Regions from separate parts of the Lysinibacillus phoenicis genome, predicted to be linked through region 1. Evidence: riboswitches for the same ligand, from Rfam matches in the RefSeq annotation. Region 1 holds a riboswitch; each other region holds the start of a gene.
What was found. Region 1 has a riboswitch for S-adenosylmethionine ahead of ABC382_RS02525 (Na+/H+ antiporter NhaC family protein). Riboswitches for the same ligand answer to the same signal wherever they lie in the genome.

Region 1 (4,450 bases):
TCCTAGAGATGAATCTTCAACCATTCAGTGGTTATATCGATGCCTGGAAAAAATACTCGTTACGTGATCTTCAAAATTGTATTTTTAATATATTAATGTTTGTGCCGCTTGGGATTTTCTTACCCTTACTTTTCTCTAAATTTAAAGCTTTTAAGAGGCTTTTCCTTGTAGTCGTATGTGCTACACTTTCAATTGAAACATACCAAACACTTACAGGAGCAGGGATTTTCGAGCTTGATGACTTATTCAACAACTCACTTGGTGGGGTTATCGGATACCAATTATACAGACTAGGGGCTTCTATTGTTCATCACAAAAAAGTAAAAATAAAAAGTCTTGTTGGAACTTTGGCTATCCCTCTTATCATGGGATTGATTTTTATTGGGATGTCATTGGTATATGCTCAACAAGAATTTGGACATCTGCCAATAAACGCTTATACAAAATCCAATATGTCAGGTGTTCATATATCTACTTCATTGCAATTAGACTCAAACCCTACTGTTGCGCCCGTTTATAAAAAAATTATTCATAATGAAGAAGTTGAAACATTGTTGCAAGATAAATTAGGGTTATCGGAGTTGAGTACAAAGAATTATAAAGAAGACAAAGAAATTTTATTGCAAGACAAAGCAGGTATGCAATATACATTATTTATAAGTTCAATGGGAAATTGGTCGTTAACAGCGAATAATTATTCGCAGCAAGCGACATCGACTGGTCAGGAACACTTGATTGATAAGGCGAAGGCATTGATGGACGAACTTTCTATCCTCCCTCAAGAAGCAGAGTTTTCTGTACTGGAAAACGGGGAATTTGAATGGAATCTTCCAGATCGTCCCGATTTAAATGTCGACTATTGGTATGGGGATGTAGTTCTTGATCTTACACAAGATGGACGTGCATATTCATTAGCCTATAATGTTCAAAGAAATCAATTTACACGGGAAGTAGATATCTTCTCCCCTGCTGAAGTATATGAGCAAATAAAGAATGGAGAATTTCCTCAAATAAAGTATAATGCACTCGTTACAGAAGAAGAGCTGGTTCTAAAAAAAGACGATCAGCTTGAAATTGAATTAATCGAGCTAACGTATATGTATGACACAAAAGGTTTCTATCAGCCAGTATACAACGTTTCTGGAACATTAAACGGAAACAACTGGTTTACACTAATACAGGCAAGAAAGTAATCCTTCTAAATCTAAAACATTACTTTAAGAGATGAAAAAGACCAGCTAAGCTAAAATTTTGCTTTGCTGGTCTTATTTGAGCTTTAGGCTTTCTTTTTTGAAGGGTATCCAATAGAAATAGCTATCATTCCGCAAATACCAATAAGAATGGGATAGATCGAGTATTGCAGCATACTTACTGGTGATATTTTGGCCACGCTTGCGGCAGCAAGGAATTGAGCCCCATACGGCAGAAGCCCTTGGACTGTACAGGAGAAAATATCTAATATACTTGCGGATTTTCTTGGCTCAATGTCATATTGTTCAGCAATATTTTTGGCAAGTGGCCCAGCAATTAATATCGCAATTGTATTATTAGCAGTAGATAAATTCGTTAAACCCACAAGGCTAGCAATGCCGAATTCAGCACCCTTTTTCGATTTAATTCTACTTGTCGCAAGGTGCAGCAAAAAGTCAATGCCTCCATTAAACTTAATAACCTCTACCATTCCAGCTATTAATATGGCAAGAAAGGCGATTTCATACATACCGGACATGCCTTCTCCAATCGTTTGCAGAAGGCTCATCAAGTGATAGCTACCATCTACTAAGCCAACAGCACCTGCAAGGACAATCCCTAATGCCAGCACAAGGAAAACATTCATCCCAGATAACGCTAAAATGATCACTAAAACATATGGTACAATTTTAACCCAACTATAGCTTACATGCGCCACTTGTGCTGTTTCACCCATTGAAATGATTGCTAAAATAATGCTCGTTACAATAGCTGCTGGCAATACAATCCAAAAATTAACCTTAAACTTATCCTTCATTTGTGCGCCTTGTGAACGTACGGCAGTAATGGTTGTATCTGAAATAAAGGATAAATTATCACCAAACATGGAGCCACCAACAACAGCTGCCATCACTAAAGCAATAGAAAGGTCTGTAAGATCACTTATTCCAACGCCTATTGGAGCTAATGCAACAATCGTTCCCACGGATGTACCCATTGAGAGGGAAATAAAACAGGCAATGATGAACAAGCCCACAACCAGTAAGTTTTGCGGAACGACCGATAAAGCAAAGTTAACAGTGGAATCTACTGCCCCCATACCTTTTGCAACCTCTGAAAAGGCCCCAGCCAAGAGAAAAATAATAACCATCATCATGACATTTAAATTCCCTGCACCTTGACAAAAAATATCAACTTTTTTCGTAAACGATTCTTTTCGATTCATGGCTAGAGCCACAGCACCTGCAATGGTGATAGCAACAATGACAGGAAAGGCATAAAAATCACCTGTAATAACCCCAGAACCAATAAATAATATCATAAAAACAACAAATGGGATCAGCGCCCATGGATTCTCTTTCTTCACTGTTTTACCTCCAAAAAAATTAAAATCAGCCTTTTTCCATAAAAAAAGGCCTCATCTTGAATGAACAAGAAGAGGCCTTATATTGAAAATACACCTCTTATCTATCAAGTCATTTCTTGCTGGATTTGGCACAGTAACTTAATGACTAAGTTCCGCTGCCGAGATTTCATCGGGCCAGTCCCTCCATCTCTCTTGATAAGAAGAAAAAATATTATTTTTTTGACACAATATTAAAAGATTAAAATAAAAAATTAATATTTGCAACAAGTTTTTTCTTTAACTTCTATACGTACATAGATTTTCCGATTAATCTTAGAAGAAATCTGCTTATTGTAGCTGATTTTGTGTATTACTGAATAACGCCGATAGCGGATATTCCATCTTGCTCCTCGGGTATTCATCCTGCTTCGCGGTTATTTCACCTTACTCCTCGGGTATTCAGCCTTGCTCCGCGGGTATTTCGCCTTGCTTCGCGGGTATTTCACCTTACTCCGCGGGTATTTCGCCTTGCTTCGCGAGTATTTCACCTTACTCCGCGGGTATTTGCCTGCTAAATAATAGAATATAATCCCAAGTAGCTTATTGTGCAACTAACAAAAAACCAGGTGCTCTTCTAAGAAGAACGCCTGGTTTTATTGTGAAAGTGAATCTTACTAACTTACTTAGTTTTGATTCGTTATAATACTACGCTAAGTTGAGGCAATGAACAAGTTAAAATATTTTCCAACAAAATTTTAGGGAATTTTTATGTTTTTTCGAGCATTTCAGGAACCCGTTTCAAAGGTATTAAATTTTGTAGTGCTCATTATTTTCGTTAAAGTAAGTAATAATAAAGTCCCGTAACTGTTGAACGGCAGCTGACGAAATGGAATTTTTTACCCAGGACAGACCTACTGTATACGTTGGATTCATATTAGCTATTTTTACAAAATGTAAATTAAACTTTCTACAAACCGATATGGGCAACAAGGCTACACCCTGTTCCAGCTGGATAATTTCTGCCAGAAGGGTTGAATCTACTTCATAGTTTTTGATAGGCATAAATCCCGCTCTTTCACAAAGTGACGTTGTAAAACGACTATATTCTGCATTGTTGGCTAAGGAAATAAAGGATTCATTTGCAAACTTAGCTAGAGCAACCTCTGACTGACCAGCCAATGGGTGATTAGAAGGCAACACAAGTACTACATCCTCTGCCACAAGCACACAGGTTTCAATTTCTTCATCAATGATTGGAGGGCCTGCTATGCCCAGATCAATATCCCCTCTCTTTAAATTTATACGTATATCATCCCTTGTCTCAATTCCCTGTTGAATTTTGGCATGAGGAAAATCATTAATATATTGACTAATTAGTCCAACGAGAAATCGTGTATTTGATATGGCTATTTTAACTGTACGAGCATTGATTTCATCAAGTGATTGAATATCCATTTTTGCATTTTCTAGTTCGATAAATACCTTATTAACATGCTTGAGCATAATCTGTCCTGCAGCACTTAATTCAATATTTCTTCCTTTTCTATGAAATAATTTTGTGCCTAGTTCATCCTCCAGACGTTTTATAGTCAAACTTAAGGATGGCTGTGCAATATTTAACTGTTGAGCCGCCTTCGAAATATGCTCTGTATTTGCTACTGTTTGAAAATACTTCAATTGTAAAAGTTCCATTTCGCTTAAGCCCCCTAATTCATTTATCTAAATAAATATATTTATATTTTATTATGTATTAGACGCAATGTAAAATCCGCATTAAAGTAGTTATTGTAAGAAGACAAAGTTGAAAGAATGGTGGTTTTTCATGAGAAAAGATGAAGTAATGAGACAATTCACAACACCGTTGGATGCAGGTGCTTATCCCATTGGACCTTATCGCTTTTATAACCGTGAATA
Region 2 (4,450 bases), 3.5 Mb from region 1:
AGTTTCCTATGAAGAGGTACACATTGTAGAGCAACCACCTACAAAGGAAGAAATAACAGCTTTATGGCAGGCAAGTGGAATGCCTTTAAAGAAGTTTTTTAATACATCTGGTATGAAATATCGTGAGCTTGGTTTAAAGGACAAGCTGGCTGATATGACGGAAGAGGAACAGCTTGAGCTACTTGCTTCTGATGGTATGTTAATTAAACGACCTATCGTGACTGATGGAAAAAAAGTAACGTTAGGGTTTAAAGAAGCTGATTTTGAGCAAACTTGGAAATAGCCGTCTTGATCGTAATGAGGACTTACCTCTATTTGGAAGTGTAAGGCATGATCTGAATGAAAATAATGTCTCCGATGGATGTTTCTAATTTTTGAAGCGAACTCGAAAAAATATGCTTTCAATTACCTAGAGGTGTAATTGAATCTTGTTTTTATAGGAGAAGTATGGCACACTGAAAGTGAATATATTACATATTTATGGAGGGGTTTATTGCATGAGCACACCTAAAGACTTACGATACTCTGAAGAACATGAATGGGTAAAAGTAGAAGATGGAAAAGTACGTATTGGTATTACTCACTTCGCACAATCTGAATTAGGAGATATCGTTTTCGTTGAGCTTCCACAGGTTGGCGACGAAATCAAAACAGATGATCCATTCGGTAGCGTAGAATCAGTTAAAACTGTTTCTGAATTATATGCACCAATCTCAGGTACTGTAGTTGAAGTCAATGCAGATTTAGAAGATAGCCCAGAATTCGTTAATGAATCACCATATGAAAAAGCATGGATGATCGTTGTTGAGCCTGCTGATGCATCTGAAGTTGAAAAACTTATGACAGCAGAGCAATACGAAGAAATGATCGCTGAATAAGACAAGCTATAATCGAAAAACGTCGGAAACTACCGGCGTTTTTTGTTATATAATGACTTATAAGTGGGGATGTCTAATTGGAGGTGGCGTAATGTTCGAGGGAAAATGCTTGATCGTAGAAGGACGCTCAGATAAGCTACAAATTGAGCCTATTTTAAATGAGAATGTTACAATACTTTGTACGAATGGTACAATTGGTGTGCATCAATTAGAAGAGCTACTCGATCCTTATGAGGGCTGTGAGCTTTTCACTTTTTTTGATGCAGATACGTCTGGCGATAAGCTACGTGCATTAATGGACAGACATTATCCAGAGGCTGAGCATTTACGTACAATGCCAACATATAAGGAAGTAGAGACAACACCAAGAAAAGTGTTAGCGATGATTTTATTGCGCGCTCATTTCTCAATCCATAATGAATATATTTTGTAAGGTTGCGTGAAATCAATGGAAGAATGGTCAAAAGAGCAGTGGGAAGCGGCTATACAGTCGGGTGAAAAAGCTGCATTTTATTTATATACACCGATGTGTGGAACATGTGCGGTGGCATCAAAAATGCTGTCAGTTATTGAACAATTGCTGCCACAGCTTCAAATCGGCAAAGCAAATATCAACTTTCTAGAGCAGATTGCTTATGAGCATCAAATTGAAAGTGTCCCATGTTTACTTGTTACTGATGGCGGGAAAGTGACAGATAAAATTTATGCTTTTCAATCTGTACCTTTTTTGTACGAATTGTTAAAAAAATCAATTGACTGAACATTACTAGCGTGGTAAAGTATCAAATATATTACTAAAACATTAAATATATCGAACTCTTATGAAGAGCGGCGGAGGGAAGTGCCCTATGAAGCCCGGCAACCATCACCATGTGAAAAGGTGCCAAATCACCCAAAGATTTTTCTTTGAAAGATGAGAGAACGGTTTAACGTATCATACGTGACCCCTTCTACTTGTCTATGAGTGAAGGGGTTTTTTTATATAAGAAAAGGAGTATTCGCTATGATTCAGCTTCAAAATATTACGAAGAAATACAAAACAGCAAATGGCGAATTAACGGCAGTCAAAGACGTCAACCTTACTATAAATAAAGGTGAAATCTTTGGCATCATCGGCTATAGTGGTGCCGGTAAAAGTACCATGATTCGTTTATTAAATGGATTAGAGAAACCGACAACAGGAACGGTAACAGTAAACAATCTAGAATTTTCATCCATTAAAGGGCAAAAGTTAAGAGCTGCTAGACAAAAGGTAAGTATGATCTTCCAGCATTTCAATTTACTTTGGTCTAGAACAGTTGCTGAAAACATCGCTTTCCCTCTGGAAATTGCAGGTGTTCCAAAAGCTCAACGAGAAGGCCGTGTGAAAGAGTTAATCTCACTTGTAGGTTTAGAAGGACGTGATAAGGCATACCCATCACAGCTTTCAGGTGGTCAAAAGCAGCGAGTTGGGATTGCACGAGCATTAGCTAATAATCCAGAAGTTTTACTATGTGATGAGGCAACATCTGCACTGGATCCTGAAACGACAGATGCTATTCTTGACTTACTAGTTGATATCAATGAACGTTTAGGGTTAACGATCGTATTGATTACCCATGAAATGCACGTTATCCGTAAAATATGTCATCGTGTAGCCGTAATGGAGGCTGGTGAAATTGTAGAGCGTGGTGAGGTGTTGCAAGTTTTCCAAGCACCACAAGCAGCTATTACTAAGAAATTTGTAGCCCAGATTACCGACACAAAAGAAACAAAGGATACAGTGGAACAGATCAAAGCAAACTACCCAACTGGTCAACTTGTCAAGCTGATCTTTGTTGGTGAAAAAACGGAACAGCCCGTCATTTCACATCTTGTTAAAAAATTCGATGTGGAAGTAAGCATTGTTCATGGCAATATTTCGCAAACGAAAAATGGAGCATACGGTACACTTATTGTGCAAATTGATGGTTCTAAGGAAAATGTGGCTGATGCCCTACATTATTTAAATACAGTCGAAGTTCAAACGGAGGTGATCGCAAATGCTAACTAATCTCTTTCCGAACGTAGACTGGGAAAATATGTGGCAAGCTACGTATGAAACATTGTATATGACAGCTATTTCAACAGTTGTCACATTTATTCTTGGATTGGTTATTGGTATCTTGCTATTTTTAACAAGTCCTAATCAGTTATGGGCTAATAAAATTGTTAACTTTTTAACGGGGTCACTCGTTAATATATTCCGTTCCATTCCATTTATCGTATTAATTATTTTATTAATTCCATTTACGAAGTTTTTACTTGGGACAATTCGTGGAGCAAATGCGGCTTTACCAGCCTTAATTATTGGTGCAGCTCCATTTTACGCACGTATGGTTTTAATTGCATTACGCGAAATTGATAAAGGTGTCATTGAAGCAGCTCGTTCAATGGGGGCTAAAACGTCCACAATTATTTGGAAAGTCCTAATCCCTGAATCATTACCAGCTCTGATTTCTGGTATTACCGTAACGGCTGTAGCACTTGTTGGTTATACTGCAATGGCAGGGATTATCGGTGCAGGTGGTCTTGGAAACTTAGCTTTCCTTGATGGCTTCCAACGAAATCGCCAAGATGTGACATTAATGGCAACTATTTTGATCTTAGTAGTTGTATTTATCATTCAATGGATTGGTGATGTCATTACCGATAAAATCGATAAACGCTAGAAAGGCATTAGAGGTTATTCCGGTTCTTACCGCTAACATATTTCAAACAAAGTAAAAGGGAGTGTCATAAATGAAGAAATTATTGGCAGGATTATTTTTATCAATACTTGTCCTAGCTTTAGCAGCTTGTGGTACTGATAAAAAAGAAGATGCAAATTCAGCATCAGATGATCAATCAGATAGCAAAGAAAACGTAACATTAAAAGTAGGTGCTTCTAACACACCACATGCTGTTATTTTAGAAAAGGCAAAACCGATTTTAGCAAAAGAAGGTATTGATCTTGAGATTGAACCATATACAGATTATGTTTTACCAAACCAAGATTTAGAGTCAGAAGAAATTGATGCAAACTATTTCCAACATATTCCTTACTTAGAGTTACAAATTAAAGACAATGGCTATGATTTCGTTAATGCAGGTGGCGTTCATATTGAACCAATCGGTATTTACTCTAAAAAATATAAATCATTAGAGGACCTTCCTGAAGGAGCAACAATTTTACTTTCTAATTCAGTATCCGACCATGGTCGTATGCTATCATTATTAGAAGCAAAAGGCTTAATTAAACTAAAAGAGGGTATTGATAAAACAGCAGCTGAATTAAAGGATATTGAAGAAAATCCTAAAAACTTTAAATTCGATGCGAATACTGCACCAGAAATGCTTGTACAAATGTATGAAAATGACGAAGGTGATGCAGTATTAATCAACTCTAACTTTGCTATTGATAACGGCTTAAACCCAATCGAAGACGCTATTTCTCTTGAAGACAAAGAATCTCCATATGTAAACATCATTGCTGTACGTAAAGGTGATGAAACAAAACCAGAAATTAAAAAATTATTAGAAGTATTAACTTCGAAAGAAATCCAAGACTTCAT
Region 3 (4,450 bases), 2.8 Mb from region 1:
AGCACTTGCAATCAGTGCATTTGGTATAGGGTCCACTGAATTTATCAGTGTTGGACTTTTACCATTAATTACAGATGATTTTGGTATATCTTTAAGCACTGCCGGTTTAACCGTTTCTATATACGCACTAGGTGTCACTGTTGGTGCTCCATTATTAACAGCCTTAACATCTCGTCTTAGTCGAAAAACAGTTTTATTGCTTGTTATGACCATTTTTATAGCGGGGAATTTAACTGCAGCTATCGCACCAATTTTTTCTATACTGATAATAGGTCGTATTATTTCAGCATTAGCTCATGGTGTGTTTATGTCGATCGCCTCTGTTATAGCAGCTGATGTAGTTGAACCAAATAAACGAGCAAGCGCGATTGCCTTTATGTTTACAGGCTTAACGCTAGCTACTGTGACCGGTGTTCCACTTGGTACATTTATTGGACAAGTAACAGACTGGCGTATGTCGTTCATTTTTATCGTCATTATAGGCATTATCGGTTTAATTAGTAATGCTTTACTAGTACCTAACCAATTATCAAAAGGTAATCCTATTTCTTTACGTGATATTGGCAAAGTATTAGGCAATATTCGCATGTTATTAATCCTTTTCATTACAGCTATTGGATATGGTGGGGCCTTTGTAGTCTATACGTATGTTTCACCTATTTTAGAGCAATATATGGGCTATTCCCCACATGCAGTAGTAATTATATTAGTTGTCTATGGTATTTGCGTTGCTATTGGTAATACATTAGGAGGCCATTTTGCTAACCAAAATCCGCTACGTTCCATCTTTATAATTTTTGTTGGACTTGCCTTAGCGTTACTTGGTATTGGCTTCACTCTTGAATCACCGATTATCGGTTTAGTCATGGTACTGACAATGGGATTATTTATGTTCATGAATGTCCCAGGATTACAGTTATATGCTGTTCTACTGTCTGAAAAATATGTGCCGTCAGCTATTTCTATGGCTTCAGCATTAAACATTTCTGCTTTTAACATTGGTATATTTTTAGGATCCTATATTGGAGGTTTTATTATTCGCCATCAATCATTAGCACATACGCCTCTTTATGGATTCCTAATGGTTATGCTAGCAGCGATTGTTACATTATTATGGTTGCTTTTCGATAATAAAAAACAATAATATTGTTAGTCCGTTTATCTAGCATTTACTTGATATTTTGGTAATTTAACATCGGTATATATACAATATTGATAAAAAGGAAGCTCCCTGTGGCTTCCTTTTTGTGTTATAAGTAAGACAAGAATGGAGTTACACCTAAATTCGCTTGAATACATAAGATAAGATATCAGCTATAGGATAGGAGGAATTCCATTGTATTACAATCCTTATCCGTATTTCGTTCATCCCTATCATTACTCAGCGCCACCAATTGCCAACCACCTTGCTGTAAGATCCTTTCCCCAACATCTTGCAATGCCGACCAACAATCCCTTTCCACCTGTTGATACACATAAATTAAAATCATCGGTTACACGGATAAAGGCAATTATGCAGCAAGCCCAATTACTGACGGATAAAATTGAAAGCTCCCAGCAATTTGCCCATGATTTAATGAATGCAGCACAACTTTCAAATAAAGCAGAAGTGGAGAAATTAATTTCATCCACAGGTATTACGATGAAATTCGAAACGAACTATACACCTGATAGTTTTAGAATACGTCTAATTGATAATGGCTGTTGTGGTGTCATATTGAATTTAAATTGGTGAAAAAAACCCTAACCTTGTATCCCTATTGAACTTGTAAACTATAGAAAACTATGATAAAGTGTTTGTATTATTATTTCTGAAAATTCTTATATTTTTCTTATCAAGAGAGACGGAGGGATTGGCCCGATGAAGTCTCAGCAACCAGCTCAACAGTATGGTGCTAATTCCAATTGGCCTAATTCCAAAGCCTTGAAGATGAGAAGATGAACTACCGTTGTTTATTCAGGAGTCCTCTTCTATAGGGGGCTCTTTTTTTACTACTATTTTAAGAAAGCAGGGAAAACGATGCCTAATGAATTATTACAAGCATTACAATTATTAAAATCTAAACAATGGGTCGATTTAACACATACATTCGGCCCTAACTCACCCCATTTTTTCATGTTCGAAGATGCAAAATTTGAAACATTATTCTCTCACGATGATGGGTTCTTTGCACAACAGTTCACTTTCCCTGGTCAATATGGTACGCATATCGACCCACCCATTCATTTTGTGCGAGACACACGGTACCTTGAAGAGCTCGATTTAAAAGAGCTTGTTCTTCCCCTTGTTGTCATTGATAAGTCCGAAGAAGCTGCTAGCAATCATGATTTTTCTTTAAGTGTTCAAGATATACTTGAGTTTGAAGCACAGCACGGAAAAATTGAGGCAGGTACCTTTGTAGCGCTACGTACCGATTGGAGTAAACGTTGGCCAGATAAGGAAGCATTCAGCAATAAAGATGCGGAAGGGTATAACCATATTCCAGGTTGGGGCTTAGAGGCTTTACAATTTTTACTGACGGAACGTAAAGTTAGTGCGATTGGTCACGAAACATTCGATACTGATTCAGCAGCTGATTTTCGTAAAAATGGCAAACTAGATGGTGAATACTTTGTGCTCGAACAAGACACTTATCAAATTGAGTTAATGACTAATTTAGACAAGCTACCTGCAACAGGTGCAATTATTTTTAATATTGTACCTAAACCAGAAAAAGCATCTGGATTCCCTGTTCGCTCCTTTGCTATTTTGCCATAACTTAAAAGTCGGTATAGAGATACCGACTTTTATTTTTGTACATTTCTTTTTTTGAATATAAAGTAAACGACGAACATTAATAGAACAAATAATAGGATGAGATACATACTATAATGGGATAAGTAGTAACCAACAAACCGCCATTTCTCTCCAAGCATTTTCCCTAACGTTATAAATGTGAATGTCCAGATAAATGCTCCTGTATAGGCAAAGAACGCAAACTTTTTATATGGATAATTATTAATAGCCGCAATATACGCTGTTATGTGGCGGACACCAGGGATAAAATAGCCTATTAACAATAAGATAGGTCCAATTTTGGCAAACATTTTTTTCGTAAAATCAATTTTTTGTTCAGTTATATGAATTTTTGGCCCATACTTTTGTAGTAATGGTAAGCCAAATCGATAACCAATATAGTAGCTTAAAGTAATACCTCCAACTGCGCCAATCATGGCACTTACTAATGCAGGGATATGTTCAAGGCTTTCCCGATAAACACTATAACCTACATATGTTAAGAAAACCTCATCAGGAAGTGGCAATCCAACTATACCTCCAATTAGGATTACGATAATGCCAAAATACCCGTAATGTTCAATTAGAGATTGCACGTGATGTGCCATAAACTATCCCACCTAAAAATTTTTTAACTATAAAATATACAGGTTTCATTATAATCAAACTGCGGAAAACAGAAGAAGCAACTTGAAGATTGTTTTAAATTATTTGAAGCTGACGCAAAGCAAAGTCAATACCGCCCTCGGTAGATTTCTTTGTAACAAAATCAGCAACGTTTTTCAAAGCTAAGCTGCCATTTCCCATAGCAATTCCTAATCCTACCAGCTCCAGCATATCCATATCATTATCCCCATCTCCAAAAGCAATGGCATTTTTAGAATCAATGTTAAAATAATCTAGTACTGCTTGAACAGCTATTGACTTGGAAACATCCTGCTGTAGTACATTCACAATATAAGGATGCCATCGCTGCCATAATATATTCGGAAATTGACTAACATATCTTTTTTCTCCCTGTTCATCTGTATATAGACACATGAGAAAAACTTCCTCATTCGTAATTTTTTCATTTATAACCGGAAAATCTCCCAAAGACAATGTTTCCTGCATAGCATGTAAAGCAGCTGGACTTTGTATGCTATTCATCGCTAGCTGCTCTGTAAAAAATGTTAAGCTATGCTGTTGTTCCATTGCAAAAGCCTCAACATTTTGGACAATCTCTTTAGCAATAGGCGTTTTATGTAGGACAAGATCATGATGTTTCACATATGCACCATTTGCCGTAATAAAGGTCTCTATCCCCAACTCTTCCAACTCACGGCACATGGATAAAGGTCTTCCTGTAGCTGCTACAAGGTGAATTCCCTTATTCTTTAATAAATCAATTGCCTGCTTTGTACTTTCTTCTACACAGCCATCCTCATAATTGATGAGTGTGCCGTCTACATCAAAAAACACTATTTTATAGTTCAACTTGAATCATCCTCCAAAACAATACTTTTGAACCACACAAAAAAAATCCCTTTAACGATTACTAATAAAATATTTGTACGTATTTCGACAAACTTTCAACCATCTATATAACTTACATTAACAGCACCGATAAATACTATTAAAGGAACAGTTCTAGTGACAATTAATAAATAATGTAATGATTATTTTTATTTTAAT
Region 4 (4,450 bases), 3.1 Mb from region 1:
AGTATTTACTACAATGTATTAGGCGTAATTAACACTATAGTACCTATTAATATATATGTTGGCTAGAGCTATCTCCTAAAGGGATAGCTCTATTTTTGCTAAATTTGTAAAGGGTTGAATGCAATTTTCAATGAAAATAGGTTTATACTGTAGAAAGAACTAATAATAGGGGCGGTTTATATGAAAACAGTTGTTGTATTAGGTGGCGGAATTACAGGATTATGCACAATGCATTACTTACAACGTCAAGTGAAGGAGAATAATCTAGATGTTCGTCTAGTACTTGTAGAGAAAAATACATATCTAGGTGGTAAGTTACATTCGGCATATGAAGAAGGATTTATTATGGAAACAGGTGCTGATTCTATTGTCGCTCGCCATAAAGGTGTTATGGAGCTAGTGCAGGAGCTTGATTTTGAAGATAATCTAGTTTATAACGAAACCGGCATTTCTTATATTTACACAAATAATGAACTACATGCTATTCCAGCTGATTCTACATTTGGTATTCCAATGAGCTTGGCATCCTTAGAGGAAAGCACATTAATATCAGAGCAAGGAAAGCAGGAAGCATTAAAGGATTTGACATTACCAAACAAAGGCTTTACAAAGGAAAGTTCAATTGGCGAGTTCTTAACCTACTATTTAGGAGAGGAACTAGTAAAAAACCAAATTGCACCAGTTCTAGCAGGTGTGTATTCAGGTGATTTACATCAGCTTTCAATTGCTTCTACTTTACCGTATTTAATTGATTATAAGAATGATTATGGAAGTATCATTAAAGGTTTTGATGCGAACCGTGAGCAATTTGTTAAAGCTGCCAATAAAAAATTTATATCATTTAAAAATGGTTTAACTTCTTTAATCGATCGACTTGAGCAAACATTAACCAATGTTGAAATTATCAAGGGTGTCGCTACTTTACATGTTCAAAAACAGAAAGACCGCTATACAATTTCATTAGCAAATGGTGAAAATATCGGAGCAGATTATGTTGTGCTTGCACTACCGAATGAAGCTGTTCAAAGCCTCATGAAGGACGAATCATTAAACTGTTATTTTAATCAATTTACTACTGCGTCAGCCATTACCATATACTTAGGCTTCGATGTACCAGACGCGAAATTGCCAGCAGATGGAACGGGCTATATTGTCTCTCATAATTCTAACGTTACTTGTAATGCAGTAACTTGGACAAGTCGTAAATGGAAGCATACATCGAGAGACAATAAATTACTTGTACGACTCTTCTATAAGAGTATTAACCCAGCGTATGAACAACTACGTGCCATGACTGATGAAGAATTGGCAACCGTTGCTTTAGAGGATGTTCGAAAGAGCTTGGGAATAGAAGAGGATCCAACCGTAGTAAATGTAACAAAATGGATTGATCAAATGCCTAAATACGACTTAGCTCACAGAGAAGCGTTACAAGGGTTGCTTCAGGAACTGAACAAAAACTATCCAAATTTAGCTATAGCAGGCTGTTCATATTTTGGTGTAGGTATCGGAGCTTGCATTCAAAATGGGAAAAAAATTGGTGAGGAGCTTGCAGAGGAACTATCCAGTTTCTAAGATTTTAAGTTAAAAATTACTTTGTTACGTGAAATACTCTTGACTCATTCGTCAGTAAACGATATGATTCTTTTAATTATTTAAAAAATTCATACTTAATTCTTATCAAGAGAAGCAGAGGGACTGGCCCATTGAAGCTTCAGCAACCAACTTATTGTCAGGTGCTAAATCCAGAAGACCGTTGAGTCGAAGATGAGAAGGAACAACAATGCTGAATCGTTAAAGCCTTCTTTTTTATGAAAGAAGGCTTTTTATTATACAGAGACATAGGAAGAGAGGCTAGTTTTATGGGATTGCTTGAGAAGTTAAACACGCATGTATTGACGGCGGATGGTGCAATAGGCACAGTTCTTTATGGCTATGGATTGGAATATTGCCATGAGGAAATGAATGTGCAGAGACCAGAGTTAATTGAAAAGATTCATAGAGAATATATTGCGGCTGGTGCTGACATCATTCAAACGAATACGTACGGTGCAAATGCCATCAAATTAGCTCGCTATGGATTAGAATCACGCGTTCAACAATTTAATGAAGCAGCTATTACAATTGCTAAGCGAGCAGCTGCAGATGGAGGTCAATTTGTTTTAGGGACAATAGGAGGTATTCGTGGTATCCGAAAAAGTGATGCAACACTAGAGGAAATATTAGCGACTGTAGAGGAACAAGCAAGTGTTTTACTTGCAGGAAATCCAGATGGCCTCTTACTTGAAACCTATTATGATTTTGAAGAATTAACTGCAACATTAAAAATGTTACGTGCAAAAACAATGTTACCAATTATTGCACAAGTATCTATGCATGAGCCTGGTGTTTTACAAAATGGAATGTCTTTAAATAATGTTTTGCATGAGCTAGAAACACTTGGTGCAGATATCGTTGGTGTCAATTGCCGGCTAGGCCCACATCATACAATACAAGCATTTGAAGGCGTAGAACTTCCTGAAAAGGCATTTATGTCAGCTTATCCGAACGCTTCACTTCTTGACTTAGAAGATGGGCGTGTCGTTTATGAATCGGAGGCTGATTATTTTGGTCGAGCAGCAGTAGAACTACGTGATCAAGGGGTACGCTTGATTGGGGGCTGCTGTGGTACGACACCAAAGCATATAGCGGCAGCAAAAAAATATTTAGAGGAGTTATCACCCGTTCATGAAAAGCATGCGAAACCTGAAAAGATTGAGGTCGTTCGAGAAGCAGAGCCTCCTAAGTATGAGCCTCTTCATGAAAAAGTAAAACGTGAACGATCTGTCATTGTAGAACTGGATACACCTAGACATTTAGAAATTGATGGATTCCTTGTAGGAGCAAAACAATTGTATGATGCTGGCGCAGATGTAGTCATGATGGCAGACAATTCTCTAGCCTCTCCTCGTATTAGCAATATTGCAATGGGAGCATTGTTGAAGAATACACATGGCGTACGTCCTCTAACACATATTACATGTCGAGATCGTAATTTAATCGGTCTGCAATCACATTTAATGGGATTAAATGCTTTAGGAATTCATGATGTCTTAGCTGTTACGGGTGATCCAACAAAAGTTGGGGACTTCCCAGGTGCGACAAGCGTTTATGATGTCTCCTCGATGGAGCTAATCCAATTAATTAAGCAGTTAAATGAAGGGGTCTCTTTCTCTGGTAAACCCCTTCGAAAAAAAGCAAATTTTTCAGTGGCTGCTGCATTTAATCCAAACGTTCGTGTGTTAGACCGTGCTGTGGCACGTTTAGAAAAGAAAATCGAACATGGTGCAGATTATTTTATTTCACAGCCAGTGTATACGAAGGAAAAAATTGTGGAAATTTACGAGGCAACAAAGCATCTACAAGCACCGATATATATTGGGATTATGCCCGTTACGAGTTATAAAAGTGCAGAGTTTTTACACCACGAGGTGCCTGGCATCAAATTATCAGAAGATGCCTTAGCAAGAATGAAGGCTTGTGGTGAAGATAAAGAACGTGCAACAGCTGAGGGTATTGCCATTGCAAGGGAATTAGTAGAGGTGGCTGCGCAATATTTTAATGGTATTTACCTTATTACACCTTTTTTACGCTATGATGTGACACTAGAGTTGATGAAATATATTGAGCAATTGGATGAACAAAAAAAAGGAGTAAGTATACATGGCTAAGCACTTGATTGAAGAGCAATTAGAGAAACGTATTTTAATTCTTGATGGCGCAATGGGAACAATGCTACAAAATGAAAACTTATCGGCAGATGATTTTGGTGGAGAGGAGCTCGATGGGTGTAATGAAAATCTTGTGCTTACTAGACCTGATGTTATAGAGAAAATTCATCTTAAATATTTAGAGGCTGGCGCAGATATCATTTGTACGAATACATTTGGTGGAACTCCTCTTGTGTTAAATGAATACGATCTGGGTGCAAAAGCGGAAGAGATTAATAAACGTGCAGTTGAAATTGCTCGCCAAGCGGTGGATAAATTTACAACATCGGATTGGCCGCGATTTGTAGCTGGAGCTATGGGACCAACAACAAAAACATTATCCGTAACTGGCGGTATTACATTTGATGAGCTCGAGGAAAATTTCTTTATCCAAGCGAAGGCCTTAATTGAGGCAGGAGCAGATGTGCTGTTATTGGAAACAAGTCAGGATATGCTGAATGTTAAAGCCGGCACATTAGGGGTAACACGTGCTTTCGCGGCAACTGGCAAGGAACTTCCCGTTATGATTTCAGGAACAATTGAACCGATGGGTACGACACTCGCAGGACAAACGATTGATGCCTTTTATATATCTATTGAGCATATTAAACCATTATCAGTTGGCTTAAACTGTGCGACAGGACCAGAGTTTATGACGGATCATATTCGTTCATTAGCAGAGCTTTCAACAGGCTATATAA

Region 2: another riboswitch for S-adenosylmethionine. It lies ahead of ABC382_RS20375 (methionine ABC transporter ATP-binding protein); the one in region 1 lies ahead of ABC382_RS02525 (Na+/H+ antiporter NhaC family protein).
Region 3: another riboswitch for S-adenosylmethionine. It lies ahead of ABC382_RS16925 (cyclase family protein); the one in region 1 lies ahead of ABC382_RS02525 (Na+/H+ antiporter NhaC family protein).
Region 4: another riboswitch for S-adenosylmethionine. It lies ahead of ABC382_RS18200 (bifunctional homocysteine S-methyltransferase/methylenetetrahydrofolate reductase); the one in region 1 lies ahead of ABC382_RS02525 (Na+/H+ antiporter NhaC family protein).

What each region holds. Positions count from the first base shown of each region.
Region 1 is NZ_JBDFMP010000002.1:275,514-279,963, reverse strand. Features, by position in the region: gene ABC382_RS02530 (VanZ family protein) at 1-1,193, shown strand, start outside; gene ABC382_RS02525 (Na+/H+ antiporter NhaC family protein) at 1,277-2,512, opposite strand; SAM riboswitch class I at 2,652-2,759, opposite strand; gene ABC382_RS02520 (LysR family transcriptional regulator) at 3,344-4,228, opposite strand; gene ABC382_RS02515 (acetoacetate decarboxylase) at 4,359-4,450, shown strand, end outside.
Region 2 is NZ_JBDFMP010000002.1:3,780,558-3,785,007, forward strand. Features, by position in the region: gene ABC382_RS20355 (arsenate reductase family protein) at 1-283, shown strand, start outside; gene gcvH (glycine cleavage system protein GcvH) at 498-878, shown strand; gene ABC382_RS20365 (toprim domain-containing protein) at 970-1,311, shown strand; gene ABC382_RS20370 (thioredoxin family protein) at 1,327-1,638, shown strand; SAM riboswitch class I at 1,695-1,798, shown strand; gene ABC382_RS20375 (methionine ABC transporter ATP-binding protein) at 1,882-2,910, shown strand; gene ABC382_RS20380 (methionine ABC transporter permease) at 2,900-3,568, shown strand; gene ABC382_RS20385 (MetQ/NlpA family ABC transporter substrate-binding protein) at 3,639-4,450, shown strand, end outside.
Region 3 is NZ_JBDFMP010000002.1:3,098,173-3,102,622, reverse strand. Features, by position in the region: gene ABC382_RS16935 (MFS transporter) at 1-1,144, shown strand, start outside; gene ABC382_RS16930 (YuzC family spore coat inner layer protein) at 1,337-1,735, shown strand; SAM riboswitch class I at 1,830-1,937, shown strand; gene ABC382_RS16925 (cyclase family protein) at 2,021-2,758, shown strand; gene ABC382_RS16920 (DedA family protein) at 2,788-3,384, opposite strand; gene ABC382_RS16915 (Cof-type HAD-IIB family hydrolase) at 3,479-4,252, opposite strand.
Region 4 is NZ_JBDFMP010000002.1:3,345,070-3,349,519, forward strand. Features, by position in the region: gene ABC382_RS18195 (protoporphyrinogen oxidase) at 181-1,575, shown strand; SAM riboswitch class I at 1,675-1,774, shown strand; gene ABC382_RS18200 (bifunctional homocysteine S-methyltransferase/methylenetetrahydrofolate reductase) at 1,863-3,710, shown strand; gene metH (methionine synthase) at 3,703-4,450, shown strand, end outside.